Regions from separate parts of the Rhodoglobus galactosidasius genome, predicted to be linked through region 1. Evidence: predicted binding sites of a transcription regulator. Region 1 holds the regulator's gene; the other holds the start of a gene.
The links. Region 1 encodes HrcA, which represses chaperone genes, less so after heat shock. Its sites were predicted from a motif close to TTNGCACTCGNNNNNNNCGAGTGCNAA; they were not measured.
Positions count from the first base shown of each region.

Region 2: groES (co-chaperone GroES) is a predicted target of HrcA. The motif match lies at 4,450-4,476, and genes of this name have one in related genera.

Region 1 covers NZ_JBQIAV010000005.1:120,791-135,940, forward strand. Annotated here, with positions in the region: gene ACTJJW_RS08290 (histidine triad nucleotide-binding protein) at 1-303, opposite strand, end outside; gene ACTJJW_RS08295 (16S rRNA (uracil(1498)-N(3))-methyltransferase) at 321-1,052, opposite strand; gene dnaJ (molecular chaperone DnaJ) at 1,062-2,162, opposite strand; gene hrcA (heat-inducible transcriptional repressor HrcA) at 2,186-3,208, opposite strand; gene ACTJJW_RS08310 (DUF4870 domain-containing protein) at 3,421-3,819, shown strand; gene ACTJJW_RS08315 (DUF4870 domain-containing protein) at 3,909-4,283, shown strand; gene hemW (radical SAM family heme chaperone HemW) at 4,299-5,549, opposite strand; gene ACTJJW_RS08325 (HAD family hydrolase) at 5,649-6,326, shown strand; gene ACTJJW_RS08330 (DUF1990 family protein) at 6,362-6,955, opposite strand; gene lepA (translation elongation factor 4) at 6,960-8,828, opposite strand; gene ACTJJW_RS08340 (hypothetical protein) at 8,930-9,094, opposite strand; gene rpsT (30S ribosomal protein S20) at 9,313-9,573, shown strand; gene holA (DNA polymerase III subunit delta) at 9,675-10,703, opposite strand; gene ACTJJW_RS08355 (ComEC/Rec2 family competence protein) at 10,735-13,080, opposite strand; gene ACTJJW_RS08360 (helix-hairpin-helix domain-containing protein) at 13,077-13,667, opposite strand; gene leuS (leucine--tRNA ligase) at 13,729-15,150, opposite strand, start outside.
Region 2 covers NZ_JBQIAV010000001.1:153,126-168,275, forward strand. Annotated here, with positions in the region: gene ACTJJW_RS00780 (ABC transporter substrate-binding protein) at 1-109, opposite strand, end outside; gene ACTJJW_RS00785 (ABC transporter substrate-binding protein) at 281-1,537, opposite strand; gene ACTJJW_RS00790 (ABC transporter substrate-binding protein) at 1,668-2,954, opposite strand; gene rarD (EamA family transporter RarD) at 3,012-3,956, opposite strand; gene groES (co-chaperone GroES) at 4,081-4,377, opposite strand; gene ACTJJW_RS00805 (class I SAM-dependent methyltransferase) at 4,501-5,688, shown strand; gene ACTJJW_RS00810 (DUF4190 domain-containing protein) at 5,703-6,578, opposite strand; gene ACTJJW_RS00815 (DUF4190 domain-containing protein) at 6,669-6,953, opposite strand; gene tsaD (tRNA (adenosine(37)-N6)-threonylcarbamoyltransferase complex transferase subunit TsaD) at 7,054-8,085, opposite strand; gene rimI (ribosomal protein S18-alanine N-acetyltransferase) at 8,214-8,705, opposite strand; gene tsaB (tRNA (adenosine(37)-N6)-threonylcarbamoyltransferase complex dimerization subunit type 1 TsaB) at 8,702-9,322, opposite strand; gene tsaE (tRNA (adenosine(37)-N6)-threonylcarbamoyltransferase complex ATPase subunit type 1 TsaE) at 9,306-9,875, opposite strand; gene alr (alanine racemase) at 9,872-10,999, opposite strand; gene ACTJJW_RS00845 (holo-ACP synthase) at 10,992-11,366, opposite strand; gene glmS (glutamine--fructose-6-phosphate transaminase (isomerizing)) at 11,375-13,225, opposite strand; gene coaA (type I pantothenate kinase) at 13,281-14,228, shown strand; gene glmM (phosphoglucosamine mutase) at 14,292-15,150, opposite strand, start outside.

The sequences.
Region 1 (15,150 bases):
GTGCACGTGGAACACGGTTTGACCGGCGCTTTCGCCGGTGTTGAAAATCAGTCGGTACTCGCCACTGGTGTGCTCATCGGCGAGTTGTTGCGCCACCGAAACCAACTCGGCAAGTAACGCCGGGTTGCCTGCAGCAAGCTCCGAAACGTTCGCAAACTGCTCAGTCTTGGGAACGACGAGCAAGTGCACAGGCGCTTGGGGCGCAATGTCGCGAAACGCGATCACGGAATCTGACTCGAAGACGATATCCGCGGGAATCTCGCGAGCGATGATCTTGGTAAAGATCGAAGGTGAATCAGACATGGCTCTAGCCTAAACCTCTAGCCCCAGCGACCAAGTTTGACGTTCAGCACCGCAAGCGCAGCGGGGCCGGCAGTAGAGGTGCGCAGCACTTCACTTCCCAGTCGAACCGTGGATGCTCCAGCCGCCGTCAATAGCTCAAGCTCATGATCTGCGACACCACCCTCGGGCCCGACGACGAGCACAATGTCGCGATCATCAACGACGAGGTCGGCAAGCGTCTCTGTTGCGGCCGGCTGGAGCACGAGCATCCGGGTGCTGGAGGCAAATGTAGCGAGTTGCTTTGTGGTGACGAGATCAAGCACGTCGGGCAACCACGTGCGCAACGACTGTTTGCTGGCCTCGCGCACAATCGCCGCCCAACGGTCGCGACCTTTGGCGACTTTCGCGCCTTGCCAGCGGGAAATGCTGCGCGCCGCCGACCACGGAATTACACCGTCAATGCCAAGTTCTGTGGCCACTTGTACCGCAAGCTCGTCGCGGTCAGCCTTGGCCAATGCTTGCGCGAGGAATACCGCAGGCGTGCTGCGCGGAGTGTGCTGTGCCTCGGAAACCTCGATGCTGAGTTCGGTGTGCTCGGCGGTGGTGATCGGCCCCGAGACTGTGAGCCCTGCACCATTGCTAATCGCGACAGTCTCGCCGACTTTCAGGCGCGACACTGTTACCGCATGACGCGCTTCTGCTTTGGTCAGCGAGACAGTGTCGCCGACCTTCGCGTCGTCGAGTTCTTCATCGATATAGAGGTGAGCCACTGTGTTCGCCTACAGGAACCGGTCGCGCAGCTTGGCAAAGAGTCCCTGTTGGAACTCGGCAAATTCTGGCGCTTTGCTCTTGCGCGCGGCAGCAAGTTGTTTGATCAAGGCCTGCTCGGCGCTGCTCAACTTGGTCGGAGTGACCACCTGGATGCCCAAGCGCAAGTCACCGCGACCGCCACCGCGGAGGCTCGTAATGCCTCGCTCCTTAACGGTGAGCACCTCGCCACTCTGAGTGCCGGGCTTGACGTGCACCTCGACCTTGTCGTCTAAGCCATCAAGGGTGACCGTGGTGCCCAAGATCGCGTCGAGCATTTGAACTTCGACGGTGGCGAGTAGATCGTCATCGGATCGACTGAAGACGTCGTGGTGACGTACCTTCATCTCTAAGAAGAGGTCGCCGTTGGGTCCACCCGCCGGCCCGACTTCACCCTGGCCCGGCATCTGCAGACGCAAACCGGTTTCGATACCGGCCGGAATGTCGACTGAGATGGTGCGTTGAGCGCGCACGCGGCCCTGTCCGGCACACGTGGCGCAGGGGTTCACAATGATGTTGCCGTAGCCGCGGCACGTGCCACAGGGGCTCGACGTCATGACGTTACCCAGAAGGCTGCGAACCTGGCGCTGAATCTGACCACTTCCCTGACAAATGTCACAGCGCACCGGCGAAGACCCGGGTGCCGAACAGCTACCCTCACAGGTCTCACAAAGCACAGCGGTGTTGACCTCGATGTCGCGCGAAACGCCAAACATCGTGTCCTTTAGGCTGACCTCAACCCGCAGGAGGGCGTCTTGGCCGCGCTCACGTCGCGAACGAGGCCCGACGGATTGGCCGCCACCACCGCCACCAAAGAAGGTTTCGAAGATGTCGCCGAAGCCAAAGTTGGCCCCGCCAAAACCACCACCGCTGCCGCCCATGTCGTACTGTTGACGCTGCTGCGGATCGCTCAACACGTCATACGCGTGCGTCACGGATTTGAACCGCTCAGAAGCATCCGCGCTCGGGTTTACGTCGGGGTGCAACTCGCGAGCGAGTTTGCGGTACGCCTTCTTGATTTCTTCGGGCGTGGCCTCGCGTGTAACGCCGAGGGCTTCGTAGTGATCTGCCAAAGTTCCGATTGCTCCTTACGAGCTCAATTTTCTTCTAAAAGTCGTGACAGGTAACGCGCTACCGCGCGAACCGCTGCCATGTTGTTCGAATAGTCCATGCGAGTTGGGCCCAACACACCCAGCCGCGCAACGCCACCGCCCGACGAGGAATACCCACCCGTAACGACAGACGTCTCTTCAAGTCCAAATTCTGCGTTCTCTCGCCCAATCCGAGTAGAAACGGATCCACTAGTTACTTGCATCTCTCCAAAGAGACGTAACAACGTAACTTGCTCTTCTATTGCCTCTAGTACGGGAAAAATACTGCCAGAAAAATCTTGCTCGGTTCGCGCAAGATTTGCTGTGCCCGCCAATACAAGTTTGTCATGACGGTTAGCCAAGACTTGTTCAACCAGACTGGATGCCACCTGGCTGACCACTGGCTGGCGTTCGACAGGAAAAATGTCGGCAAAATTCGCGAGCCTCTCGGCCGCCTCAGGCAGAGATCGCCCGTTGAGGGCAGAATTCAGCTTTGCGCGCATCTCCCCCAAGAACACGTCGTCGAGGGGCTCCGAAACATCGATGAGTCGTTGTTCGACACGGCCAGAATCGGTAATAAACACCGTCATGATGCGGGAAGCGCTCAGCGGGACTAACTCAATATGGCGCACCCGAGCCGTTGCCAGCGAGGGGTACTGCACAAGCGCGACGCTGTTGGTCAGTTGCGAGAGCATGCGCACAGTGCGCGCGAGCACGTCATCCAAGTCGTCTGCTTGACCCAAGAACGACTCGATTGCCTGGCGTTGTGCGCTCGTAAGAGGCCGCAAATCTGCGAGCTGATCCACAAATACGCGATAGCCCTTGTCGGTGGGCACTCGGCCAGATGAGGTATGAGGAGCGGTAATCAGCTCTTCATCTTCGAGCAAAACCATGTCGTTGCGGATCGTCGCGGCAGAGACGCCAAAAGAGTGACGCTCCACTATCGACTTAGAGCCGACAGGCTCGCGCGTAGCAACGTAGTCCTGCACGATGACTCGAAGCACGTCAAGTCCGCGGGCGGAAACCATGCCACCACCCACCTCTCTTGATTGGCACTCAATCCGTTCGACTGCCAATCTTACTCGACGCACCGCGACACAGCCGTTGCACCGCATAACTCATTAGCGCTACCGTATGTCTGTACTTGGGTGCTACCCCTCCGGGGCGGTGCTCAGGTGTGAAACCGAGCATTTTGATGAAACCCGGGAAGTTCCCTTGTTCACCTGAAAGGCACGAACTCATGACTGACGCAAATCCGCAGCCCGCCGCTCCGCAGCCGGCAGCCCAACTGACCACGGCTGAGGACAACCAGTGGGCGTCCTTCGCTCATCTGGGCGGAATCCTTGGTTTCCTGCCATCACTCATCATCTGGCTGATCTTCAAGGACCGCGGTGCGTTCACCAACGTAGAAGCCAAAGAAGCGCTGAACTTCCAGATCACGCTCGCTATCGCCCACATCGCGCTGGCCATCCTCGGCTCGATCCTTACAACGGTCACGTTTGGTCTCTTCGCCCCTATCCAGGGCCTGCTCTGGTTCGCGCTCGTCGTAGTCTCGATCATCTTCTCGATCATCGGCTTCACGAAGGCTAAAGACGGCAACCACTACCGTTACCCCTTCGCACTTCGCCTCATCAAGTAACACAATATTTACTAACTAAATGAGACTCGGCCATGAGAGCTTCGGCTCTCGGGGCTACTCTTTTGCCCAATGCACGCTTTAATGGAGTCATGTCAGATTCCACACCTCCCACCAGTTCTCCGTACGCACCGATCCAACCGATGAGTCCGAGCGACGAGAAGCTTTGGTCCACGTTGATTCATGTCGGTGGAATTTTCTTCGGATTCGTTCCAGCGTTAGTCGGCTACCTCATCTTGAAAGACCGCGGGCCCTTCGTGCGCGCACACACCCGCACCGCTCTGAATTTCCAGATCACCATGTACATCGCGATGTTTTTGGGCGCTATTCTCACCGTCGTCGGCATCGGGTTCCTGATCATCCCTGCCGTCGGAATTGTCATCATCATCTTCAGCATCATCGCCGCCATCGCCGCAAACAATGGGCAGGCATACAGCTACCCGCTGACGTTCCAGTTCATTAAATAACTCAAACTAACCACTCTAAATAGGGGCGTCTGCTAGCAATCGCCGCACCACGGCATCCGCGAGCAGGCGCCCCTTTAGCGTGAGCTCAATCGTTCCGCTCAGTGCGGCGCGCGCATCCACGAGTTCCTCGGCAATGAGACCTGCGACTGCTTGACGGCCATCGGCATCGAGGGTGTTGATGTGCAGACTGTTGCGCACGCGGGTGCGCAACAGGACGTGCTCCAAGTATTTGCTCGAATCAGCGAGCGTCTCTCTGCCTGCTCCCGGCGAGTGTCCGGCAGCGATGCGGTCGGCATAGGCCGCCGGATGCTTTACATTCCACCAGCGCACCCCGCCGACGTGGCTGTGCGCACCAGGGCCAACGCCCCACCAGTCGTTGCCCAGCCAATAGCCGAGGTTGTGGCGACTGGTATTGCTGACGTCAGGATCATCGCTGGCCTTGCCCCAGTTGCTGACTTCGTACCAGTCATAGCCCGCAGCACTGAGCTTCTGCTCGGCCAGCTCGTACATGTCAGCCTGCAGGTCATCGTCGACCGGGGCGACGACGCCGCGGCGAATCTGTGCCGCCAACTTGGTACCCGTCTCGATAATCAACGCGTAAGCAGAAATATGGTCCGGACTCTGCGCAATAGCGTGATCGAGCGAGCGTTCCCAATCCACCAAACTCTCCCCCGGAGTGCCGTAGATCAGGTCGAGACTCACATCGAGCCCCACCTCGCGTGCCCACGTCACCACATGAGGAACTCGTTCGGGATCATGAGTGCGCTCAAGCGTTGCGAGCACGTGCGGCACAGCCGACTGCATCCCGAACGACACCCGCGTGAAGCCGGCGTCTTTGAGCGCGAGTAAATAGTCACGGTCAACAGAATCGGGGTTCGCCTCGGTGGTGACCTCGACATCCGGAGTAAATCCCCACGTGTCGCGGGCAGCAGCGAGCATCCGAGTCAGATCAGTGACCGGCAGTAACGTTGGCGTGCCGCCACCAAAGAACACTGTCGACGCTTCTCTAGGCGCAACACCAGCCTGAAACAGCACGGTGGATGCCAGCGCCATCTCAGCGATAGCTTCCGTGGCGTAGTCAGACCGCTTGGCCCCGCGCAATTCTTCGCTCGTGTAGGTGTTGAAGTCGCAGTAACCGCAGCGCACCCGGCAGAACGGAACATGAATATACACGCTCCACGGGCGGCTCTCTGAACCGACCGCAGCGCTTTCGGGGAGCGCGCCGTCGAGGGGTGCTGGGTCGGCAATGGGCAAAGCACCTGGCACGAACGAGTCCCCTCAGCAGCCGATCACGAGAGCGTGCCACAGCTGTTGCATGCAGGCACTCCCCCAATTGTCGCACCTCGCTCATGGGAGAATGTAACCGTGAGCACGCACATACTCTGGGACATCGACGGCACACTCATTCGCAACTCCCGCGACGGAGCGACCGTTTATCTCGACGCATTCACGCGCGTCACTGGAGCCCCGCCGCGTCGCCGCATCACAACCCCTCACGGAATGACTGAGGGCCAGCTTCTTACGGAGCTGCTGGAGCTCAACGGCCACCCGAGCACGATGCTGGATGACCTGCTCAACGAACTCGATAGGCGCACACGTGCCCAACACGACAGCGGGTTTGTTCGGGAGGCGGTTGCGGGCGGTCCGCAGGCACTTCGGCAAATGTCGAGCCGTGGATGGACAAACGCGCTGCTTACGGGCAACGGTCCCCAGCATTCTCGCTACAAACTGCTGGCAGCCGGCTACTCAATCGACGACTTCAATTGGCAGAACTCGTTCTTCGGCGATCGTTCGCCCAATCGCCCCCATCTCACCGCGCTCGTCGCACCCCAACTCGGTGAAGGTACCCACGTGATCATCGGTGATACTCCGAACGATGGGTTCGCCGCAGACTCCGCGGCGCTGCCGTTTATCGCTGTGGCGACCGGTGCATACTCGGTTACCGACCTCCGCAGCACAAACGCGCTCCTTGTCGTTGACGACCTCGTGACGGGCCTCGACGACGTACTCGGCACAGTCGCCGAGCTCACCCAGCGAGGCTAGACCGCAGGCCCAGCCGGTTGAACTAGGCGACAGGACTAGACCGAATGAATAGCGCCGGCCAGCGCACGCAAATAGCGGCCGACCACGATGTATTGCAGAATTCGCAGAGCGGGAGAGAGCAACATCCATCTCGTCGATGCTGGTCGCGAAAACGATCGAACAGTAATCCAGATCGAGTTATCTGCTCGACGCTCGATCATGAATGACTCCTCGCCGCGCAGCGGATGACCCTCAAGCGTTCCATACGCGAACCCGGCGACCTTGGGCTTGTCGACCACGTACACAACACGCACTGGCTCGTGTGCGGTAAACGGGTCGCGACCAGCGGAAAGAACAACCGTGTCACCTGGGCGAACCTTGGGGTGCGCATCGCTGTCGTGCGATAGATTGAGCGAGTCACCGGTAGGATCGCGAGGCAATAGCATCACGCCAAAGCCGCTGCGGCGTTTCACACCCCACGTCAGGATCTGCTGCTGCGCAAAGGCCCACCGCTCTTCACCGTGTCCAATTCGCGCACTGCGCTCAACACGACGAAAGCCTGTCGGGGGAAGAACGGTAAAAGTGCTGCCGCGCGTGGCACCCACCGCGCCGTACGTAACAGGCGCATTGGGGTAGGTGCGGGCATCCACTCGTCTACTTCTTCTCTTTACCGGACTCGACTTCACCAGACAGCGCTGCAATAAAGGCAGACTGTGGAACCTCGACGCGACCGACCATCTTCATGCGTTTCTTGCCCTCTTTTTGCTTCTCGAGGAGCTTGCGCTTGCGGCTAATGTCACCGCCGTAGCACTTAGCCAAAACGTCTTTGCGCATCGCCCGGATCGACTCACGAGCAATAATACGTGCGCCAATTGCTGCCTGAATCGGCACCTCAAACTGCTGGCGCGGGATCAGATTCTTCAAACGCTCAGTCATCAGCACGCCGTAGGCATACGCCTTGTCGCGGTGCACGATCGCGCTGAACGCGTCGACAGCCTCGCCCTGAAGCAGAATGTCGACCTTCACCAGATCCGCCTCCTGGGCTCCGCTGGGCTCATAGTCGAGACTGGCATAGCCCTGTGTGCGGCTCTTCAAGTGGTCGAAGAAGTCGAACACGATCTCGCCAAGAGGCATCGTGTAGTGAAGCTCTACGCGGTCAGTGCCGACATATTCCATGCCCTGCATGGTTCCGCGACGTGACTGGCAGAGCTCCATAACCGTTCCGACGAAGTCCTTCGGGGTCAGAATGGATGCCTTCACCATCGGCTCGCTCACGCTAGCAATTTTTCCGCCAGGGAATTCACTCGGGTTCGTGACTGTGGTGACGTTCTTGTCGTCGCCGATGACCTCGTAAATTACTGAAGGCGCGGTGGCAATCATGTCAAGGTTGAACTCGCGCTCGAGACGCTCACGCACGATCTCCAAGTGCAGCAGACCCAAGAATCCGCAGCGGAAACCAAAGCCCAAAGCTACAGACGTCTCAGGTTCGTAAACGAGCGCAGCATCCGACAGCTTCAGCTTGTCGAGAGCTTCACGAAGCACCGGATAGTCGGAACCGTCAATCGGGTAGAGGCCCGAGAACACCATCGGCTTCGGCTCGGAATAACCTTTAAGCGGCTGCGTCGACGGCTTCGCAAAGTTGGTAACCGTGTCGCCAACCTTGCTGAGGCGAACATCCTTCACACCGGTGATGAGATAACCCACCTCACCGACGCCGAGACCCTTCGTCGGTGTCGGCTCAGGTGAGCTCACACCGATCTCAAGCAACTCGTGAGCCGACTTCGTCGACATCATCATGACCTTTTCGCGCGGCGCCATCTTGCCGTCAATCATGCGCACATAGGTAATAACTCCGCGGTACGCGTCGTAAACAGAGTCGAAAATCATTGCGCGGGCAGGAGCGGATGGGTCGCCTACAGGGGCAGGAATCAACCGCGTCGCCTCATCGAGCAACTCGGGAACCCCAATGCCCGTCTTGCCAGAAACCCGGAGCACCGTCGAGGGATCGCAACCGATAAGGCCAGCGATCTCGTCGGCGTACTTGTCGGGATCAGCAGCAGGCAAGTCAATTTTGTTCAGCACCGGAATGATCGTCAGATCGTTCTCCATCGCCAAATAGAGGTTTGCGAGCGTCTGCGCCTCAATGCCCTGCGCCGCATCCACCAAAAGAATTGCGCCCTCACATGCAGCCAACGAACGTGACACCTCATAGGTGAAGTCAACGTGGCCAGGCGTGTCGATCATGTTCAGCGCGTACGCCTGCTCTTTGCCGTTCTCATCGCTGAGAGCCCACGGCATGCGAACAGCCTGGCTTTTGATGGTGATGCCGCGCTCGCGCTCGATATCCATGCGGTCGAGGTACTGTGCCCGCATATCGCGGTCGCTGACAACCCCCGTGACCGACAGCATGCGGTCAGCGAGGGTGGACTTGCCGTGATCGATATGCGCAATGATGCAAAAGTTGCGGATAAACGCAGGATCGGTCGAAGCAGGCTCAAGTGTGTAAGAGGCGCGAGGAGACATCCGCCCAATTCTCCCACGTGAGCGACGATCCTGCGCGCACCCGGTTCACAGGACGGGCAGACCCAGGATTGTCGGGTTGTTAGAGCACCTCTAAGGAGCTTCTAGAACGCGGCAAAGAAGAGAAACGGCAGCGAAATCAACGCGCCAGCAACCGCAACCACAACCACAACCCAGCCAAACGTTGCAACGCAGGCCAACACGATACGTGCCCGAGCAAACATAGTTTGCCCGGCGCTGGGGTCGCACAATTGCGATGCAATTGCCATAGCTCCACCGAAACCGAGCAAACATAGTTTGCCCGGCGCTGGGGTCGCACAATTGCGATGCAATTGCCATAGCTCCACCGCGCTGGTAATGTTGCCTGTTGGCTTATGCATAAGGTTCTTTGTCGAACAGTATGCGCATCGCGGCCGGGAATCAGAACATCGATTCTCTTCCACGGCCGCCCACCATCTCTGATCCACAAACAAGAAAGCACCTACACGTGGCAAATATTAAGTCGCAGATCAAGCGCATCGGCACCAACAAGAAGGCACAAGACCGCAACCGTCAGGCCAAGAGCCAGGTCAAGACCGCTATCCGCGCAACGCGCGAAGCGATCAAGGCTGGCGACAAAGAGACCGCTACGGCACGTCTCGTCGCAGCGACCAAGACTCTCGACAAGGCCGCCGGCAAGGGCATTCTGCACAAGAACCAGGCAGCGAATCGCAAGTCGGCCATCGCCAAGCAGGTCGCAGCACTCTAAAGACCTCTGATCGGCACACCGCCGAACACAACAAACGCCCTCACCGTTCGCGGCTGGGGGCGTTTGCTGTTAGGTCGTTTGGTGTCGAACGCCGCAGCTAATTAGCGGATGCCGCGAGCCGCCACAACAGAGATCATGCGTTCCAGCGCAAAGACAGGGTCGCGCCCCAAACCTTTGACCTGAGCATCCGTGTCAGCGATTGCTTCAATGGCGGAGCCAAGCCCAGCATCACTCCAGCCCCGCAAATCTTTCATAGCCCGCTCTGCTTGCCACGGTGCCATCCCAAAAGTCTTCGCTGCCTGACCTGACGACATTGAGCCACCCGAGAGCTTCGCCATCGTTCGAACCTTTGACGCGAATGCAGCCACGATCGGCACCGGGTCTGCCCCCGACGCGAGCGCGTGGCGCAACAAGACAAGAGCCTCGCCTGAACGGCCTGCGATCGCAGAATCAGCAACCTTGAATGCGCTAGTTTCGACCCGCCCCGAGTAGTAGCGGGCAACAGTTGACTCGTTGATCTCATCCGCATCGTCGGCAATGAGCTGCTGGCAGGCAGCCGCAAGCTCGGCGAGATCAGCAGAGAATGCAGAAACGAGGGTGCGCAGTGCGCCCGGTGTCACTCGTCGACGTTTTGTGGCAAATTCGGCGGCCGCAAAGTCGTACTTGTCGGAATCTTTTTTGAGGTCGATGCACACCACCTCAATACCGCCACCCGTGCCTGCACGGATTGCGTCAAGAAGCTTCTTGCCGCGCACTCCCCCGGCGTGACGGAGCACCACATAGGTGTCGTCGGCGGGAGCATCCAGATACTTCACCGTCTCTGCGATGAATGCGTCAGAACACTTTTCGACGTTCGTGATGCGGATCATGCGCGGCTCGCTGAAGAGCGACGGACTCGCCAAACTAATGAGCTCACCTGGGGCGTACTGGTCTGCCTCTAGGTCGCTCACCTCGAGGCTGGGGTCTTCAACCTTGAGGGTGTCACGCAGCAACCGAATTGCACGGTCGGCAAGAAAACCTTCGGTGCCACTGACGAGCACAATGGGCGCCGGACGCACGTTGTTCCACGTCAATTGTGGGATAACGACCTTCGATTTTGCCGGCGATCGCGCTGGGGGCTTAGCGGCCACGAGACTCCTCACTTAGAACTGCGACCCCAGCCTAACCCTGCCCGCCGACGTGCCGTTCCGACCACAGCCGAACTGCACCGGGCTGCGTCCCTGGCGACACCAGCACGAGCCCGTCGGTGTCACTTCGTACTGCCATGATTCCTGCGTCGTCGAGCATGTCCAGCGCGTCAGCCGTCGGATGCCCGTAGCCGTTCTCGGCTCCGACACCCACCAGTCCCACAGTGGCGTTGAGTGCGGCATAGAGGGGCGGGTATTGATCGGCGGAACCATGGTGACTGACTTTGACGACATCCACTGTCGACAGCGCGCGCTCCCCTACGAGTCTCGCCTGCGCACTCTCGCCGAGGTCGCCGAGGAACACGGAGCTGAGGCACTGGTGCTCGCAATCGGGCCGAGGCAGAAACTCGACGATCACGCTCGCATCGTTTCCCGGATCGATGCCCGCAAGTCGCTCGCCGGGCCACAGCACGCTCCACCACAGTTGCCCGAGCTCACCGCGATCCCCAGCGCTGGCAGGGAGCACCTGAGCGCCCGCTGCCGTGAAAGCATCGAGTAGCGCGACATCCTGAGCGGACCCAGTCGGACCGACTAGCACCGTGTCAGCTCGACCGATCACCGCCTCAGCACCGCCCACGTGGTCGTAGTCAAAGTGGGTGAGTACGAGCAGATCAATACGGCCTATACCCAAGCGTGTGAGGCAGGAGTCGACGCGCTCGGGATCGGGCCCGGTGTCAATCAGGGCGATTCGCTCACCGCTGCGCACGACCACGGCATCCCCCTGCCCGACATCGCACTGAGCGAACTGCCAATCTGTGGGCCACGAGAGCGCCGCACTCACCCCGAGACCGGCGGCGGCAGCGCCCGCGAGCGTTGTGACGATGACCAGCATCGTCAGGGCTCGACGACGCCACGGCTGCTTCATCACCAACGCCGCCAACAGAAGAACGGTGAGAATGCTGAGCGCGACGACCCCCACCCAGCCCTCCCACCACGGGATGCGCGTACCCGGAGCATTCGCAAAGAAGGTCGCAACAGCGGCCACCCAAGCCGAGGGCAGCCACGCGATCCAGATCAGGCCAATGCCGAGGGGCGGAAAAACGGTGAGCGCCACACAGGCTGCCAAACCCACGACTGTGGCGACGGGTGCAGCCGGGGCCGCGAGTACGTTCGCGAGCACCCCATAGGTGGGCAAAGTGGGCTGCAATAACAGCAGGACTGGCTGGCAGGCGAGTTGTGCTGCGAGCGGCACGGCGATGACGAGTGACAGCCACCGCGGTAACCAGCGGCCCAACAGTTGCGCCAGCGGTTCGGCAAACAGCAGCAGACCAGCCGTTGCAAAGACCGACAGCGCGAACGCGAAATTGCGCGAGAGCCACGGGTCAAACACCAGAAGGCTGATCGCGGCGAGTGAGAGTACTGCCATACCCCGGATTGGTCGCCCGCTGCCCAATGCGATGAGGACCAGTGTCGCCATGAGAGCTGCTCGGAGAACACTCGGGTCTGGAGTGACAACTACTACGAACACGAGTAGCACGAGCACCGAGAGCGCAATTCTCAGTATGCGATGGGCACCGAGTCTGCTGCCGAGAGCCATGATCAACCCGACGACGATCGCGCAGTTTGCTCCTGATACGGCGGTGAGGTGGCTCAGCGAGCTGGCCTTCATTGCGGCATCCAACTCCTCACTGACCGCAGCGGTGTCGCCGATCGCGAGCCCGCCGATGAGTTGCCCGCCACCGCCAGGAAGGATCTGGGCTGCGGCGGCAAACGTGCGCCGGAGTTGGTTTGCCCACTCGACAGATCCAGCCGGATCGGCGCGCCACTGTGGATCCTCCGACGCAAACACCAGTACCGCTCGACCATCACCCGGCTCGGTTGCCGTGAGTGTTGCTGCGACCGAGAACTCGACCCCGATCCCCCATTCGCGGCCCTGTGGCACCGCATCAGCAGTATTCGTGTCGAACCGATCGCTGTCACGAAAGACCAGCGCAGGAGAGCTCAGCGGCACCGTCTGCCCGTCGACAGTCACCGACGATAGTTGCGCCTGAAAGTACTCAGCATCGGCAGGCTTCGCAGAGGTGGTCGAGCCCCACACCTCCACTTGAGTGTGACGAGCGGCAAGGTCGCTCAGCGCCTCAGGCTGACGAGCATCCGCCTGCACCGCAACGGCGGTCGAACAGAGAGCTGCCAGCGTGCACGCGAGAGCAACACTGGCCAACAGCTGGCGCCGAGAGACGAGCGCAGCGGCAGTCGCTACTCCAGCGGCAAACCACAGCACAACGGCGGTCGCGACGGCCCACTGCGGGACACCGATCAGAAGCACCGCGACCAACCAAGCGATAGCAACAGGGATGCTCAGCCTCAAATCGAGGCTCATACGGTGATCAGCTCGCGCAGTCCCTCGAAGGTCTTGTCACCGATGCCCGAGACATTGCGCAGGTCGTCAATGCTCGTGAACCGGCCATTCGCATCGCGCCACGCCAAGATTCGGGCTGCCATCGCCGGTCCGACTCTAGGCAGCGTGTCGAGCGCTGCCGCATCCGCCGTGTTCAGATTCACTCGCGAATCGGATGCCGCAGCATCCGCCACCTGTTGGCCTTCTTGCGGCACGGAGAACTGTTCACCATCGGTCAGCAATCGCGCAAGATTGAGCTCGTCACGATTGGCGGTCTCAGTGAAGCCGCCAGCGGCCGCAATCGCGTCAATAACGCGGGCCCCATCCGCGAGCTCGAAAAGGCCGGGTCGCACAACTGCGCCAGTGACGTGCACAAACACGGACGGGGAACTGAGCGAAAACTCCCCCTCAGAATCTCCCGGCTCGCCCCGAGAAATCTCTGCCGACTCTGGTCGCGTAGTGAGAGCCGTGACGAGCACGGCACAGCCGAGCGCCACCAACACCAGCACAACGACTGCCCCGACGCGCAACCGCAATCGGGCGCGTCTGGCCTGCTCGAACTCTTCCACGCACAGAAACTACGCGCGCTCCAACCTCTCGAAGCGCGCGCAGCCTGAAGTGTGGAGTTACTTAGCCTTCTGTGGGCTGTTGACGAGTCGCGATGTTGACGAGTCGCGGAGCGCGCACGATGACCTTCACGATCTCGCGATTCCCAACGGTGCGCGCCACAATTGTCGAGGCGAGCGCAAGAGCTTCAAGCTCCGCGCTATCGATCTTGGGTGAGACCTCAAGACGATCCCGTACCTTGCCATCAACCTGAACAACAGCCGTAACCGACTCTTCCACAAGCAACGATGGGTCAGCCTTACGCCAGCCGGCGAGAGCAACAGTCGGCTCGTAGCCGAGCTTCTCCCACATCTCTTCGGCGGTGTGCGGAGCAAACAGGCTCAGGGCGATCGTGATGACTTCTGCGGCTTCACGCACCGCAGCATCCCCACCACCGGCGCCGGTGTCGATCACCTTGCGGGTGATGTTCACGAGATCCATGATGCGGGCGACGAGCACGTTGAACTTCAACGATTCGGCGAGCCCTGGCCCATCGGCCAAGAAGCGATGAGTAGCACGACGCAGAGCAACATCGCCCGTCTTCCATTCGATCTCGGGGGCGCTGGTCACATCCCCTACGAGACGGAATGCGCGAGCCAAGAACTTATGCGATGCGGGAGGCGATACATCTTCCCAGTTAATGTTCTCCTCGGGTGGACCCGCAAACGCGAGGGTCAATCGGAGCGCGTCGGCACCGTGCTCGGCAATCTCGCCGGAGAAGGTGACGGACTTGCGGCTGCGCTTCGACATCTTCTTGCCCTCAGAGAGCACCATGCCTTGGTTAAGCAGTGCGCTAAATGGCTCGGTGAAGCTCACATAGCCCAGATCGAAAAGCACCTTGGTGATGAAGCGCGAGTACAGCAGGTGCAGAATCGCGTGCTCGACACCGCCGACGTACTGATCAACGGGTGCCCATTTTTCGGCTTCTGCGGGGTCGAATGCTTTGTCTGGGTCGTTCGGCGACAGGAAGCGCAAGAAGTACCAGGAGCTGTCGACGAAAGTGTCCATCGTGTCAGCGTCGCGCAGGGCTGGGCTGCCATCGCGCGGGTCGGCGACGTTAATCCAGTCTTCGGCTGCGGCGAGCGGTGACTTGCCCTTGGGCTTCAGATCGAGGCCCTCGGTAGATGGCAATTCAACCGGCAGCTGGTCGAAGGGAACAGGAATCAGTTCGCCATCAGAGCCGTGGATGATCGGGATGGGGGTTCCCCAGAAACGCTGACGGCTGATCAGCCAGTCGCGCAAACGGTATGTCTTCGCAGCGCGGCCCGTTCCCGCCGCCTCAAGCTGCTCAACGATCTTCTTGATCGCATTGCTCTTGCTGAGACCATCGAGTGGCCCAGAGTTGATCATGCGGCCGTCACCCTGCAACGACTTGCCTGTGTCACGTGGGTTCAACGGAGGTAGATCATCCGGAAGGATAGCCATGCCGTTTTCGTCAAGCTCGAG
Region 2 (15,150 bases), on a different contig from region 1:
TTGCACAGCCAGCCAATACCAGTGCACTTGCACCGACAATTGCGAGACTGTTCATCAGGGTCCGCTTGGACCGTGATGGGGAGGCCGTAGCCTTCGCGAATACGCTCATGTTGCTCCTTGCGTTTCGAATGTGTTCAGGAATCAAAAGTGGCACTGCGTTGTCACCACACTGTCAAGCTATGCCCACTCGGGACGTCCGCACAATACGTCTGTACTACAGCCTTGTAACACTCTTCAGAATCGTTACCATTCGTAGACTCTTCAGAAACGCAGATGTTACTCAGTTAATCCGGGTGTACACGTTGTCGCTACCGTACTGGTAGATCCCAATACTGGCGTCCTGAGGATCGCCATTGTCACTGAGGGTTATCGGGCCCGAAACACCGTCGTAATCTACGATGCCACCATCAAGGATGATCTTCGCGGCATCCGCAAAAGTCGTCACGACTTTACCTTCGCCAGAACCACCAGAGACTTCTTGCATCTTGCTCGAGATCCCTTCGCCCGTGGTCTTCTGCGATGCCAACGCTGCAAGGCTCGCCAAGATCACGGCGTCATAGCTCTCTGCTGCGTAGCTGAAGTCCTTCAAACTCGGATTGATCTCCACGAGCCGATCGGTGAACTCAGAAATCGTAGACATTTCTAGCCCCGGATGCGTCACGATCGAATCGGTCAGGCTCCCCGTAGCAAATCCTGAACCACGGTCGCCCAGTGACAGACCGCTAAAGAAGAGCTGATCGCCCGAGTAGCCAGCGGCAATGAAGGCCTTGGCGATCTTCTCTGCCTGCGTCGTACCGAGAATTGCTACGGCATCCGGCTTCGCGGCAATCGCCTCAGCGATTTGATCGTCAAGGCCGGTGGCCTTTTCGTCAATAGTCTCTTCGACGATGACTTCGCCACCACCACGCTGGAAGGTTTCCCCGACCGCTCGCGGCAGGAGCGGTCCACAGAGTACGTCCTCTGACAGGATCGCGATTGAACCGTCAACGCGGTCGGCCATCTCGGCCCCAAGAGCAGAACCTTCGAGTGCGCAGGAAGGCGAGGTGCGCCAGTAGAGCATGCTGTCGTCATAGTTAGAGAAGTCGGGCGAATCGTTTGCCGGCGAAATCTCAACAACACCGGCACCGGTGATCTTGTCGACTACTTTCTTCGAGACACCGTTCGAAAGCCCGCCAATAATCACGGTGGCTCGGGCAGCGAGCAGCTCGGTCACGGCATCCTCTGCCGTCGTACCCGTGGAGTCTCCGGAATCCCGGGTTTCGACGTTTACCGTGAGCTTCGCGTTTGCATCGTTGACGTCTTGTGCCGCCAAGGCAATGGCTGCGGAAACGGCTGGGCCAAACTTTTCGAGTGAACCTGACTCCGGCACGAGAGCGCCAATGGTGAGGGTCAAATCTTTGGGCGCGATGGCCTCTTTCGGAACCTCTTCGGCTGTGCATCCGCTCAGCACAAGTACAGCGGCAAGAACGCCAGCAACTGCTGTGAACCCACGACGGGTCCGCAGCGACACGCGTGATCCAACGGGTATGGATGTCATCACAGTCGCTCCTATCTGCCGCCGAAAACAAAAAGCGGCATTGTTACGGTAGTGGGCAAACCACAAAAGACGAACTCAGGGAACCCAAATTGTCGCCGATATCGTGCCCCCAATCCGGGCGGCACTCGTTTTAGCCGACGACAGATCCGCTCTTAAACACGAACTTGTTTTCGCCGTCGTAGGTGTAGTAACCCCAGTATCCGGGCTCGATATCTCCGCCTGGCGTGAAGTTCACCGTTCCGGAGATGCCGTCGTAGTCGATGTCGTTGCCGGTTTTCAGCACTTCACGGCACTCAGCGAAGCTCAGGCATTTCACGCCACCTTTGGAGACGTCGTAGAGCGAACCCGCAATCGCCTCCCCCTCATCGTCTTGAGCGACGATCGCGGCGAGAGCCGCCAGCATCGTGGCGTCATACGCCTCCATCGCATAGCGATAGCTGGTCAGTTTCGGATTGCTCGCCTTGAGAGTCGCGATGAAAGCCTTCGAAGGCTGCGCGCCGTCAATCACTCCCCGCACGCCCTTCAGGGTGCCGTTCTTAAACGACTGCGAATAGTCGCCAGTGTTGAGTGAGGTGAGCCACAACTTGGAACCCTTGTAGCCTGCGGCAGCGATCTTGCCAATCGCAGCCTTTGTCGCCTTGACCGAGTCATAGGTCGATCCAATTACCACAACATCGGGTCGCGCCTTCTTAAGGCTGGCAATGATTGAATCAAAGTTGGTGGTCACGCTGGAAAAAACCTCGTCTGCGACAAGTTCGCTGTCGTGCTCTGCGAGCGCCGTGACAAAAGTATCGTGAAGGGCGGTGCCCTCATCGTCAGCAACATAAACGTAAGCAAGGCGCTGTGTGGTGTCCCCACCCGCAAGTGCCTCCGCTAGGGCGTGCCCTTGCTGGTCGTAGGCCGGAATCGTGCGGAAGAAGTATCCGTCATCGAAGACATCAGTGAGTGTCGAGAACGTTGCCGCAGGAGAGATGATTGGAATCTTGGCATCAATTGCCAATGGGATAGCGCGCTGAGCGAGAGCCGACGACGACGGCCCAATCACCACATCCACCTTCTTCGACACCAACACCTTAAACGACGTCTCCAGCTTGGTGGTCTTTGCTTCGCCGGAGTCAACACTCACCACTGCGACCGGTTCGCCGTTAACGCCACCGGCTGCATTGATCTCCTTAACCGCTGCCGCCACACCGGCAGCTTGGGCTGCAGCAAGAAACGAGAACGCTCCGCTCGTCGGAAAGATAGTGCCCACTCGCAGCACACCGTCACCAGAGGGAGTCACGACCGGAGTCGGAGTCGGCGACGCTGCGGGAGCGAAACGCGGTGCCGCCGTCGGGGCAGGCGAACTGCACGCCGCAAGAGCTACAGAAACTGATGCCACAACGATCAGGCATCGAGTCGCGCGAAACCTCGTCATTGACTTGCCTCTCTCGGAGCCGCGATCTTCGGGCGATCACGCACCTTCACAGGAATACTACGGTGCACCCGGAGCTTCGGACGGCGAACCTAGCCGAGTGCGAGAAGAGTGACGGAACAGATCAAAGGTGAGGATTGCCAGCGCCACCCACACAATTGCAAAACCCAACCAGCGCTCTGGCGGCATCGCCTCATGAAAGATGAAGACACCAACGACCAACTGCAAGATGGGCGCCAAGTACTGCGCAAGTCCCATGTAGGTGAGCGGCAGACGGCGGGCTGCTGCGGCAAACAGGATCAGCGGAATCGCCGTGATCGCACCTAAGAACAACGTCAACACCGTGTGGCCGGTGCCCACCGTGCCCACCGTGAGGGAGTCATTTGCGCTCAACACGAGCAGAACAATAATCGCAATGGGCGTCAAAAATGCTGTCTCTACGGCCAAGCCGCCCAGCGCATCCGCTTTCGGCCCGACGCTCTTCTTAACGAGACCGTAAAGACCGAAGCTGAAGGCCAGCCCCAGTGCGATCCACGGAAAACTGCCATAACCAATGGCAATAACGAGCACAGCAAGAGCACTTATCCCGAGGGCAACCCACTGCAGCGGACGCAACCGTTCGCGCAGAATTATCACGCCGAGCAACACCGTGACGATCGGGTTGGTGAAGTAACCCAATGACGCTTCCACAATGTGTCCGTTGAGGCTGGCGTACACGTAGATCAGCCAGTTGATGACAACGAGCACTCCGGCAAGACCGAGGCTCCAGAAAGTTTTGCGGTCACGAATGATGACCAACACTCGTACGTAGCCGCGGGTGACCAGCAGAAGAGCCGCACAAAAAACGAGCGACAACACAATGCGCCAGGCCACAATTTCAATCGCGCCTGACTCCTTGAGAGAGAAGAACACGATAGGCATCGCGCCCCACAAGACGTAGGCGGATACTGCGAAACCGAGGCCGCTCGGCGATACGCGATCAGTCGCGTGAGAAGTCGTGGTCACCTCTAAAGCTTAGGGCTGCGCTGGGGGCTCCTATGACATCCAGACAATACACAAGCCCAAGGCCGGAGCCCTGGGCTTGTGTATTGCCGAACAGTGAAGTTCGGCGAGGATCTAGCTAATCGCCTTAGCGAACGACCACAGCGAGAACGTCGCGAGCCGACAGTACGAGCAGGTCGTCTCCGCCGTACTTCACTTCGGTTCCGCCGTACTTGGAGTAGATGACCTTGTCGCCTACAGCGATGTCGAGCGGCACGCGGTTTCCGTTGTCATCGATGCGACCGGGACCTACGGCGACTACTTCGCCCTCTTGGGGCTTCTCTTTCGCAGTGTCAGGAATGACGAGCCCAGACGCGGTGGTCTGTTCTGCATCTACCTGCTTGATAACAATGCGATCTTCGAGCGGCTTAATGGACACCGACACGTGGGACCTCTTTCTCAAGTTCTTGGGTTGGCACACTCCCTGTAGGAGTGCCAGATCAACTATACGGCTTGGTTGGCACTCGATCAACGTGAGTGCCAATACGGATGCGGATACGGTTAGAGAATGAATCAGAGCGAATTGCGGGAGCTGCTTTCGTCCGAGGGCCTTCGCCTGCTTGACTCACTTCCGGTCTGGCAATCGAGCGACGAAATCGTGCGAACCGTCGCTGCGCTCCGCAAGGCCGGCCACAGCGCTGGACTCGTCGCAGCAGTGCTCAGCCAGTCAAAATTGCGTGCAAAAGCCGCAAGCAAGTTTGGCCCGTTTGCGGAACGGATGCTCTTCACCGAGGCCGGCCTCGAACAAGCAACCCGGCTCTCGGTTGCTTCTCTGCACGCTGGACGCTTTAGCGCCGCTGGGGTGAGATGGGTTGCCGATCTCGGCTGTGGAATCGGTGCTGATGCGCTCGCCATCGCGGGCCTCGACCTCAACGTCACCGCGGTAGAGCGAGACGAGACCACCGCAGCAATCGCGAGCTACAACCTAGCGCCGTGGAGCAACGCGCAAGTCGTACACGGGGACGCAGAATCCGCAGACCTCACCGGCATCGATGGCATCTACCTCGACCCAGCACGGCGCGACGCCCGCGTTCGCCTCACTAACCCTGCCGACTGGACGCCATCACTCGACTTCGCCTTCGGACTGGCCCAACGCTACCCCACCGGGATCAAGCTCGGCCCCGGCATCGACCGCGATCTGATCCCCGACAACGCGGAAGCCCAGTGGATCTCGGTCGGGCGCGAAGTCGTCGAACTCGGACTCTGGTTTGGCGCTGTTGCCCGCCCCGGCATCCGGCGCGCAGCCCTCGTAATCGGCGAACACGGCACCGCCGAAATGACGGCAGCCGCCGACAGCGCGGACGAAGCGGCCGGGGAACTTGGACAGTACCTGTTCGAGCCTGACGGCGCCGTCATCCGGGCGCGCCTCATTGGAGACCTTGCCCGCCAGTTAACTGGCCGGATGCTCGACACGTCGATCGCCTACTTCAGCGCGGATGCCCCTGCTGCCTCGCCCTTCGCTACGTGCTTCGAAATAGTGGCCGACTTTCCCCTCGACAAGCGCTCGCTGAAGAAAGAGCTCGCTGCGCGCAAGATCGGAACCCTAGAAATCAAAAAGCGCGGGGTCGATATTGACCCCGCGATTTTTCGAAGATCGCTCTCGCTCAAAGGCGAGAACAGTGCAACATTGATTCTCACGCGCGTTGCGGGTAAACGCCGGGCGCTGCTTGCGCAACGCGTGACACACACCCCGTAGCGCGTAGGGACTAGTTAGAACCCACCGCGGAAGCCGGGGCCTACCTCGTTAAAGCCTGCCATAAAGAGCAGAACCGCACCAACGACGAAGAGTCCGGTGACGAGGCCAATCGCGACGCTGATGTAGCCGGTGATGAGGCCCGTGAGCCAGAAGGGGCGCGCCTGCGGCTGCTTCTTCTGCGCCATGTGTCCCATAACGACCGCTGCCACACCGGGCAAGAAACCGAACACAACGAACGACAACAGGATGCCCGAAATTCCGGTGACCATCGATGCGATGGACAGCCCCTGCAATGGACCGGCAGGAACCGGAGTGAACGGTGCCTGACCTGGCGTCGACGCACCCTCATATCCCGGAATCGGGGTGCCGCTGGGTACAGAGTATGGATCGTTCGATGCCGCCGGAGTTGCCGTGGGCGCAACGGGAGGAACTGGTGCCGCTGCCGGAGCCGACGGTGCGCTGGTGGCGCCAGTAACGGCGGGTGCTGTTCTCGCGCTCGACTTACTCGCGCTTGACTTGCTTGCGTCTGCTGCGCTTGTTGAAGCTGCGGTTGAGGCTGCGGCGAAGGGCTTCGTAAATGCAACGGTCTCTGCCGTATTCGCGTGTTCTGCGGCGCTCTTTGGCGCGACCTTTGGCACTGCCGAGTTCGCTGGGGTGGTCTTCGCGGGAGTGGCTTTCGCTGGGGTGGTCTTCGCGGCGGTGGTTTTTGCAGCGGTCGCCTTCACGGCAGGTGTCGACTTAACTGCGGACTGTGCGGCAGTCGGCTTCTTAGCCGCAGGCTTCTTGGCTGACGGCGTCGCCTTTGGCTTTGCCTTGGGCGCGCTTGATACCGAAGGTGTAGCGGGAGTGGGGATCGACGGGGTTGAGCCGTCTGAGTTGTTGGTAGCCATTCGCATACTTTAGCAAGCGCAACTCAAGAGTTGCCCCTTAACGCCAGTAGGCCCGTACAGCTGTGCGGGCCCCTCCTGAGAGCGAAGACTTTAGTACGAGGTGACAGCTCCACCAAGTGCCAAGGAACCAATGACGATGGCACCGACGATGATGGCCCCCAGCAAACCGAGGTAACCGAGCACAAGACCGATGATGGCGAGCACGTTGCCCTGTTCGCCGGTCTTCTTGATCTGGCTCAGTGCAATGTGGCCGGTGATGATACCGACGAGGCTAAGCCACAGGATCGATGTCACGAGGGAGACGATCGAGAGTACGTTCCACTTGGCAACCGGCGCGCCTGTCGGCGTCGAGGCGTAAGGCGTGGGTTCTGACATGGCGGGATGCTCCTTAATAAATGAAACCGAAAGCGGCGCGACTATATTCTCAGCCTGAGAGAACGCTGTCAATGCGTCACGATTAGAGCCTAGCCCGTTTTTATGCCTGTATTTGGGTGACGGGAAGCGTGGAGTCGGCACTGAAATTGAGCGTCGACGGTTGTTTACCTGCCATCACCAGTTGGGCGCCCAGTGCGGCGATCATCGCACCGTTATCAGTGCACAACGACAACGGTGGGATCCTCAACTGGATGCCCGCAGCATCGCACCGCTCCTGCGCGAGCTCTCGCACGCGAGCATTTGCCACGACTCCACCACCGAGCAGTAGGCGAGGCACACCTCGATCAACACACGCCGCAACAGCCTTGGTCAGCAGGATGTCGACGACTGCCTCACGGAAGCTGGCCGCGACATCCGCAATCGAAAAGTCTGCTCCGGCGTCTTGCTCGCGTTCAACCCACCGCGCAACGGCCGTCTTGAGCCCAGAGAACGAGAAGTCGTAGCGGTGTCGTTCCATGTCTTTGGCCTTGCTAAGCCCTCGAGGGAATCGGATGGCCTGGGGGTCGCCCCCTGCAGCGACACGGTCAATCTGCGGCCCACCGGGGTAGGGCAATCCGAGAAGCCGAGCGACCTTGTCGAACGCTTCACCCGCAGCATCATCAATCGTTTCGCCGAGCAGTTCGACATCGGAAACCAGATCGCGCACGTGCAGCAACGAGGTGTGGCCCCCAGACACAAGCAGCGCGATTGTCGGAAGATCGATCTCGGTCCCGTCGTCGCGCAACACATCGGCGCCGACGTGCCCGACGAGATGATTGACGGCATAGAGCGGCTTGTCGGTCGCTACGGCGAGCGCCTTCGCGGCAGCAACGCCCACCATGAGCGCACCGGCAAGTCCTGGGCCACTCGTGACCGCAATCGCATCGATTTCGTGGAGCTCTACGTCCGCTTCGGCGAGCGCCTGCTCGAGCGCCGGCTGCATCTCCTCAAGGTGCGCGCGAGCCGCAACCTCAGGAACCACTCCGCCATAGCGGGCGTGCTCGTCCATCGACGACGAGATGACGTTGGCGAGCAGTCGGTTGCCGCGAACAATGCCGATCCCTGTCTCGTCACAGCTGGTTTCGATTCCCAACACGAGGGGCTCAACCGTGTTCTTCGGCAGGCTGCGGTTCGACGGTGCCTCCCGGTTCGACGGTGCCGCCTGATGCGCCCCTCCTGCTTGATGCGCCGAGCCCGCCTGGGTCACGCCCGCGAGCTGGCTCATGCACCCACCGCCGGAGAGAGTTTCGGTTCAGGAATGGTGAGGCGCATCACAATCGCGTCCACACCATCGGGCTGGTAATAGTTCGGCCGCACTGCGATGCGCTCAAAACCGAGCGAGTCATAGAGGCGTTGCGCGGTCGGATTGTCATCGCGCACTTCCAAGAAGAGTTCGCCGGCCCCGCGATCGCGAGCCTCAACCATGAGCGCGTGCATCAGCGCACGCCCAATGCCGTGGCGTCGAGCATCCGGTGCAACAGCAATGGTTTGGATGTCAGCCTGCCCCGAACGTAACGGCGCACGCAATCCTGCATAGGCCTTCACCTGCGTGGGTTCCCCCACCGGGTGGGCGACCAAGTAGTAACTGTGGTTGTCGATGATCTCGGCACCCATCATGTCGCTCGACCAGGCGTCATTGGCGAACTCGCTCGACTCGATCACCATAATGGCGTCGAGGTCGTCTGGGGTGGCGCGGCGCAGTTGCCAGCTCATGCGGTTACTCGTTTCGGTCCTGCGGAGAGGCTGATGTCTGGCGAGCGCAGATAGAGGGCTTCTTCGCCAGCGAATTCGCGTCCGTTGGCTTTCATGAGGCGCGCCAATGTTGCCAAGTTGGCGGCGTGCACTGTTGCGGCTTCCCGCAGTGTGTAGTGGTCGAAGTTCGGCACGTGGGCGGCAAGTTCAGCGGCGGGAGCCAGTGCGGGGCCAGCGTCGCGGATGGGTAGCCCCGCATCATCCGAGCCCGTGTAGGCCGACCAGTAGAACTCTTTGCGTCGCGCATCAGTGGCGATCAGTGTAGGCCCGGTTTTGCCGAGTGCAATGGCGTCGTGGGTGACGACCGGATACAGCGGCAGGCCAGCACCGAAGGCGAAAGTGCGCGCTGCAACGATTCCGACGCGCAGCCCCGTGAAGGGCCCTGGGCCCATTCCGGCAACAACACCAGTCAGGTCGGTTACAGCGATTCCTGCTTCGGCGAGACAGCTGTAGATGAAGTCGCCAACAACTTCGGCGTGCTTACGCGTGTCTGCAGAGTCGCACTGGGCGTGCACAACCCCCTGCGCGTCAACGATGGCGACACTTGTTCCTGCCGACGTATCAATCGCTAAGAACATCGAGCCACCCCATGTCTGCCCACTTGGGGCCACAGCCTGTCACCGTGACGGTACGCGGCTCCACTGTTTCTTCGGCGAAATCATCGGCAGCCGAGTTCGCATCGTCGGTGCCGGTCTCGCCCACTGCACCCGTGGGGCGCACAATGTCGACGTTCAACCAGGATTCGCTGACTCCGTCGAGTAGACCTGCGCCCCATTCGACCACAACAATGGATGCCTCGAAGTCGATGTCGAGATCGTCGAGCTCAACAGCGCTGCCCAAGCGATAGGCATCAACGTGCACGAGGGGCGCCAGGCGGGGCGCAGATGCCGCTGCCGGCGTCGATTCCGGCGTCGATTCCGCAAACCTCGGATGCGTGCGCGCGAGCACAAAAGTGGGGCTCGTTACGGTGCCCCGGATGCCGAGAGTCTCGCCAATTGCTCGAGTGAGAGTGGTTTTTCCTGCACCAAGTTCGCCATTGAGCAGAACGAGGTCGCCGGCGCCGAGCTGCCTAGCGATCACCGCCCCGAGTTCAGCCATCCGCTCGAGGGAACCGATCACCAGCGTGGTCACGGTTCGTACCTGCGCACTACGCGCTGTCCGATGCGCGTCACAATTTCGTAGTTAATGGTGCCTGCCGCTGTGGCCCAGTCGTCGGCACTCGGCACCGAGGTCGGCGCGGCTGAGGCGTTCGACGGGGTGGACGAGGCGCCGAACAACACTGCGCGGTCTCCGATTGCCACGGGCACGTCGCCCATGTCGACCACAATCTGATCCATCGCAACCCGACCAGCAACGCGACCGGTCACCCCGTTGATCGAGACAGGGCCGCGGTTAGAGGCCTGACGCGGAACGCCATCGCCGTACCCCAAAGGCACGAGAGCCAAGGTTGTATCGGTCTCGCAGTGGAAGTCGAACCCGTACGAAACGCCCTCACCGGCGGAAGCACGCTTGACTGACACGACGGGGGCGCTCAAGGTCATTGCCGGCACCAGCCCGAGAGCCGCAGCATCCACATCGTCGGCAGGAGCCAGGCCATAAGTACTGATTCCGAGTCGCACCAGGTTGAATCGGGCGTCAGGGTGCTTGATCGCTCCCTCTGAGGCGGCCAAGTGGCGGAATTCTGGCCGCAGCCCAACCGACTCTGCCATGGCAATAGCGGTTGCGAACTGTTCGACCTGCTTGGCATCGTTATCATCGCCAGCATTAGCGAGGTGGCTCCAGATGCCTCGCACCCGGATACGGCCGGCAAGTTCGTGCGCAACTGCAGTTTCGAAGAACTGTTGCCAGTCTCCGAGCGCCGCCCCGTTGCGGTGCAACCCTGTGTCGACTTTGAGGTGCACACACGCGGTTCCGGATGCCGCGGCAACTTCCGTGAGCTGCGCGATGCTGCTGATGCCGAGGTCTACTTTCGCACGCACCGCTTCGCTGAATGCTGCCCCTGGCTGGTGCAGCCACGCCAAGAGTGGAGCGTCGATGCCTGCGTTTCGCAGCGCAAATGCTTCGGTGAGGTCGGCGACTCCGAGCCAGTCCGCGCCACCAGCAAGCGCTGCCCGCGCGCTTTCGACGGCGCCGTGTCCGTAGCCGTTCGCTTTCACGACCGCCATCACCTGTGCGGGCGCGACAACGGCTCGCAGGGTGTCAACGTTGTGGCTGATTGCACCCGTGCTGATCGTTGCGAGGCGAAGCTCAGTCATGGTGGGCCTCCGCAACAACATAGGCAATCGCGATGCCTGCATCATGGCTCATCGAGAGGTGCACCGAGGTAATCCCCCGGCGTTCAGCAATGGTTTTCGTGGAATTGAGCAGTTCAAACGAGGGGTTGCCGATCGCGTCAGAAACGACCCGCATGTCGTGCCAGGTGACACCGTTTGAGTCTCCCAAAGCCTTAATCAGCGCCTCTTTAGCGGCGAACCGTCCAGCGAGTGAGCGCAGCGGCCTGGCCACGCCATCCTTCAGCTGTTCGCTCTCAGAGAACAGGCGCGATGTGAGGGTCGGCGTGCGCTGCAACGCACGTTCGAAGCGGGCGATGTCGACGACATCCACACCGATCCCCACAATCACGGTGAGACCTATTCGACGGTGACAGACTTCGCGAGGTTGCGAGGCTGGTCGACGTCGAGTCCCTTCGCTGCCGAAAGTTCCATACCGAAAATGTGCAGCGGGATGACCGCAAGAAGCGGCTCGAAGAACGAACCAGCCAACGGAATCGGGATAACCTCATCCGCAAACGGCAGCACAGCGGCGTCACCCTTCTCAGCGATCGCAATAACGCGAGCGCCACGGGCACGAATCTCCTGAATATTGGAGACAACCTTCTTGTGCAACGAATTGGGGTCGCGCGGGCTCGGAACAACAACGAAAACAACCTGGCCGGGCTCGATGAGCGCGATGGGGCCGTGCTTCAACTCGCCAGCGGCGAAGCCCTCAGCGTGGATGTAAGCGAGCTCCTTGAGCTTGAGTGCGCCCTCAAGAGCGATGGGATAACCGACGTGGCGGCCGAGGAAGAGCACCGACTGGGTATCTGTCATCCAGTGCGCCAGCTGCTTGATCGACTGCGAGGTCACAAGAACCTCAGAGATCTTGTCAGGAACGGCCTGCAACTCGGCAACGTTCTCGCGAATCGCCTCATCGCTGAGCGTGCCACGCACGCCTGCAATGTGAAGACCAATCAAGTAGAGTGCCGTCACCTGAGCAACAAAAGCCTTCGTGGATGCCACAGCAACCTCGGGCCCCGCGTGTGTGTAGACAACAGCGTCTGACTCGCGGGGAATCGTTGCGCCGTGCGTGTTGCACACCGAAACAACCTTCGCACCGGACTCGCTAGCGAACTTGACGGCCATGAGTGTGTCCATGGTCTCGCCGGACTGGCTGATCGAGATCACGAGCGTGCGCTCAGTGAGAATCGGGTTGCGGTAGCGGAACTCGTGCGCCAACTCAACGTCAACAGGAACGCGAGCCCACGCCTCGATGGCGTACTTGCCGAGCATTCCCGCGTACGCCGCAGTTCCACACGCGATAACAACGATGCGGTCGACGTTCGCAATAACGTCATCGCCGAGCGGCTCGAACTCTGAGAGCTTGACGAGGCCATCCTGAACGCGGCCCAAAATAGTGTTAGCTACGGCATCCGGCTCTTCGCTGATTTCCTTAGCCATGAAGCTTGACCAACCGCCCTTGTCAGACGCAGATGCGTCCCAGGCGATGTCAAACTCCTCGACTTCAACGGCATTGCCATCGAAGTCGGTGACAACTACAGAGTCAGGACGGATCGTAACGATCTGATCCTGGCCAATAGCAACAGCACGACGCGTAAATTCAACGAATGCGGCGACGTCTGAACCCAGGAAGTTTTCGCCATCGCCCAAGCCGATCACCAGAGGTGAGTTACGGCGAGCGCCGACAACAACGCCCGGCTGGTCTTCGTGCACAGCAAGAAGAGTGAATGCCCCTTCGAGGCGAGCAACAACGCCACGCAGCGCCTGAGTGAGGTCGCCAGTTTTTTCGTACTCGCGACCGACCAGGAGCGCTGCCACCTCGGTGTCAGTCTCACTGGCGAACGTTTCGCCCTCAGCGAGCAGCTCATTCTTCAACTCAGAGAAGTTCTCAATGATGCCGTTGTGAATGAGAGCAAGCTTGGAGTCGCGGCTCAAGTGCGGGTGCGCGTTCACATCGGTTGGGCCACCGTGCGTCGCCCAACGGGTGTGACCGATGCCCGTGGCACCGTTACCGAGAGGTGCTTCGGCAAGGTCATCCAGAAGCATCTGAAGCTTGCCGGCACGCTTGCGCGTTCCCAGCTTTCCGGCTTCGTCAATAATGGCGACACCAGCGGAGTCGTAACCCCGGTATTCGAGACGCTTAAGACCGCCGAGGAGAACCTCAAGGCTTTTGTTGTTACCGACGTAACCCACAATTCCACACATAGAACCGAGTTTAGTTCCCTAAGCTGGGTAACTGTGCGCCGATAGGATGAACCCGATGCATGAAAACGGCTCCGCACACGGTCAAATCTCTCCCTTTCTTGAAATCGATCGGAGCGATTGGAGCGAACTCGCGCCAAAAATGGAGGTTCCGCTCACTCAAACGGAACTCATTGAGTTGCGCGGGCTCGGCGACGAACTCGACATCACCGAGGTCTCAGAGGTCTACCTTCCGCTGAGCCGACTACTCAATCTCTATGCTGAGAACGCTCAGAGGCTTCATGCCGCGACCACCCAGTTCTTGGGAGCATCCACCACACGAACGCCGTTCGTGATCGGTGTTGCCGGATCTGTCGCCGTCGGAAAGTCCACAATCGCCCGACTGCTTCGCGAACTTCTTTCCCGCTGGGAAGGCACCCCGCGCGTCGAACTCGTCACCACCGACGGGTTCTTGCACCCCAACGCCGAACTAGAGCGCCGTGGCATCCTCGAACGAAAAGGCTTTCCCGAAAGTTACGACCGTCGCGCATTGCTGCGCTTCGTCAGCAAAATCAAGTCTGGCGCTCCAGAAGTACGCGCCCCGTTCTACTCACACTTGGCGTACGACATCATTCCCGATGCCGGTATAACCGTGCGCAAACCCGACGTACTCATCGTCGAAGGACTCAACGTCTTACAGCCGCCGACCCCTGGCAAAAAGCTCGCGGTCAGCGATCTCTTCGACTTCACCATCTATGTGGATGCCCGCACAAGCGACATCGCGCACTGGTACGAGGAGCGCTTCCTTCGCCTCCAACGCGGGGCGTTCAGCAATCCGCGCTCATACTTTCACCGCTTCGCTGACCTCAGCGAGAGTGCAGCCCGGGCACGCGCCCAACAGGTGTGGAAGCTCACCAATGAGCCGAACCTCATCCAGAACGTGTTGCCGACACGGCCTCGAGCATCACTGATTTTGCGCAAAGACGCCAATCACGCGGTGTCGAAAGTATTGCTGCGCAAAACCTAGAGCACGTGAGGCCACGGCGCGGCCTCGACGAGTACGCGATTGTCTCGCGCAGCTCAGAATCGACTAGTTGCCGAGTTGGGCACGCACGACTACAGCCAGACGTTCTGCCATCTGCTGTGCAACTTCTTGGTGCTCTGCTTCAACCATCACGCGAACCATCGGCTCAGTGCCTGATGCGCGAAGCAAGACTCGACCGGTGTCACCCAGTTCTGCCTCGACAGCAGCAACCGCATCGGCGATCACGGTGTCGGAGCCGAGCGAGTGGTGGTCAACACCACGCACGTTTTCGAGCACTTGCGGATACACCGTCATCACCGAAGCCAACTCGGCAAGAGTCTTGCCCGTTCGCTCCATCTCGGCAACAAGATGCAACCCCGTGAGGATGCCGTCACCGGTGGTCGCAAACTTGGTCATGATCACGTGACCAGACTGTTCGCCACCAAGCGAAAGCCCGTGTTCGCCGAGTGCTTCAAGCACGTAGCGGTCGCCGACCTTAGTTTCAAGCATCTCGATGTTGTGCTCGGCCATTGCTCGGCGAAGTCCGAGGTTACTCATGATGGTCGCAACCAGCGTGCGGTTGTGAAGCACTCCACGCTCGGCCATCGATACGGCCAGAATCGCCATGATCTGATCGCCATCAACGACCTTGCCGTCTTTGTCGACCGCGAGACAACGATCGGCATCACCGTCGTGAGCAATACCGATGTCGGCGCCGTGCGAGAGCACAGCGGCAGCGAGATTGTCGAGATGGGTTGATCCAACGCCGTCGTTGATGTTGATGCCATCGGGGTCAGCACCGATCACGGTGACTTTGGCGCCGGCATCCGTAAATACCTGTGGCGAAACTCCGGATGCGGCGCCGTGAGCGCAGTCAAGCACCACATGGATGCCGCCAAGTTGGTTCGGCAACGTCGACAAGAGG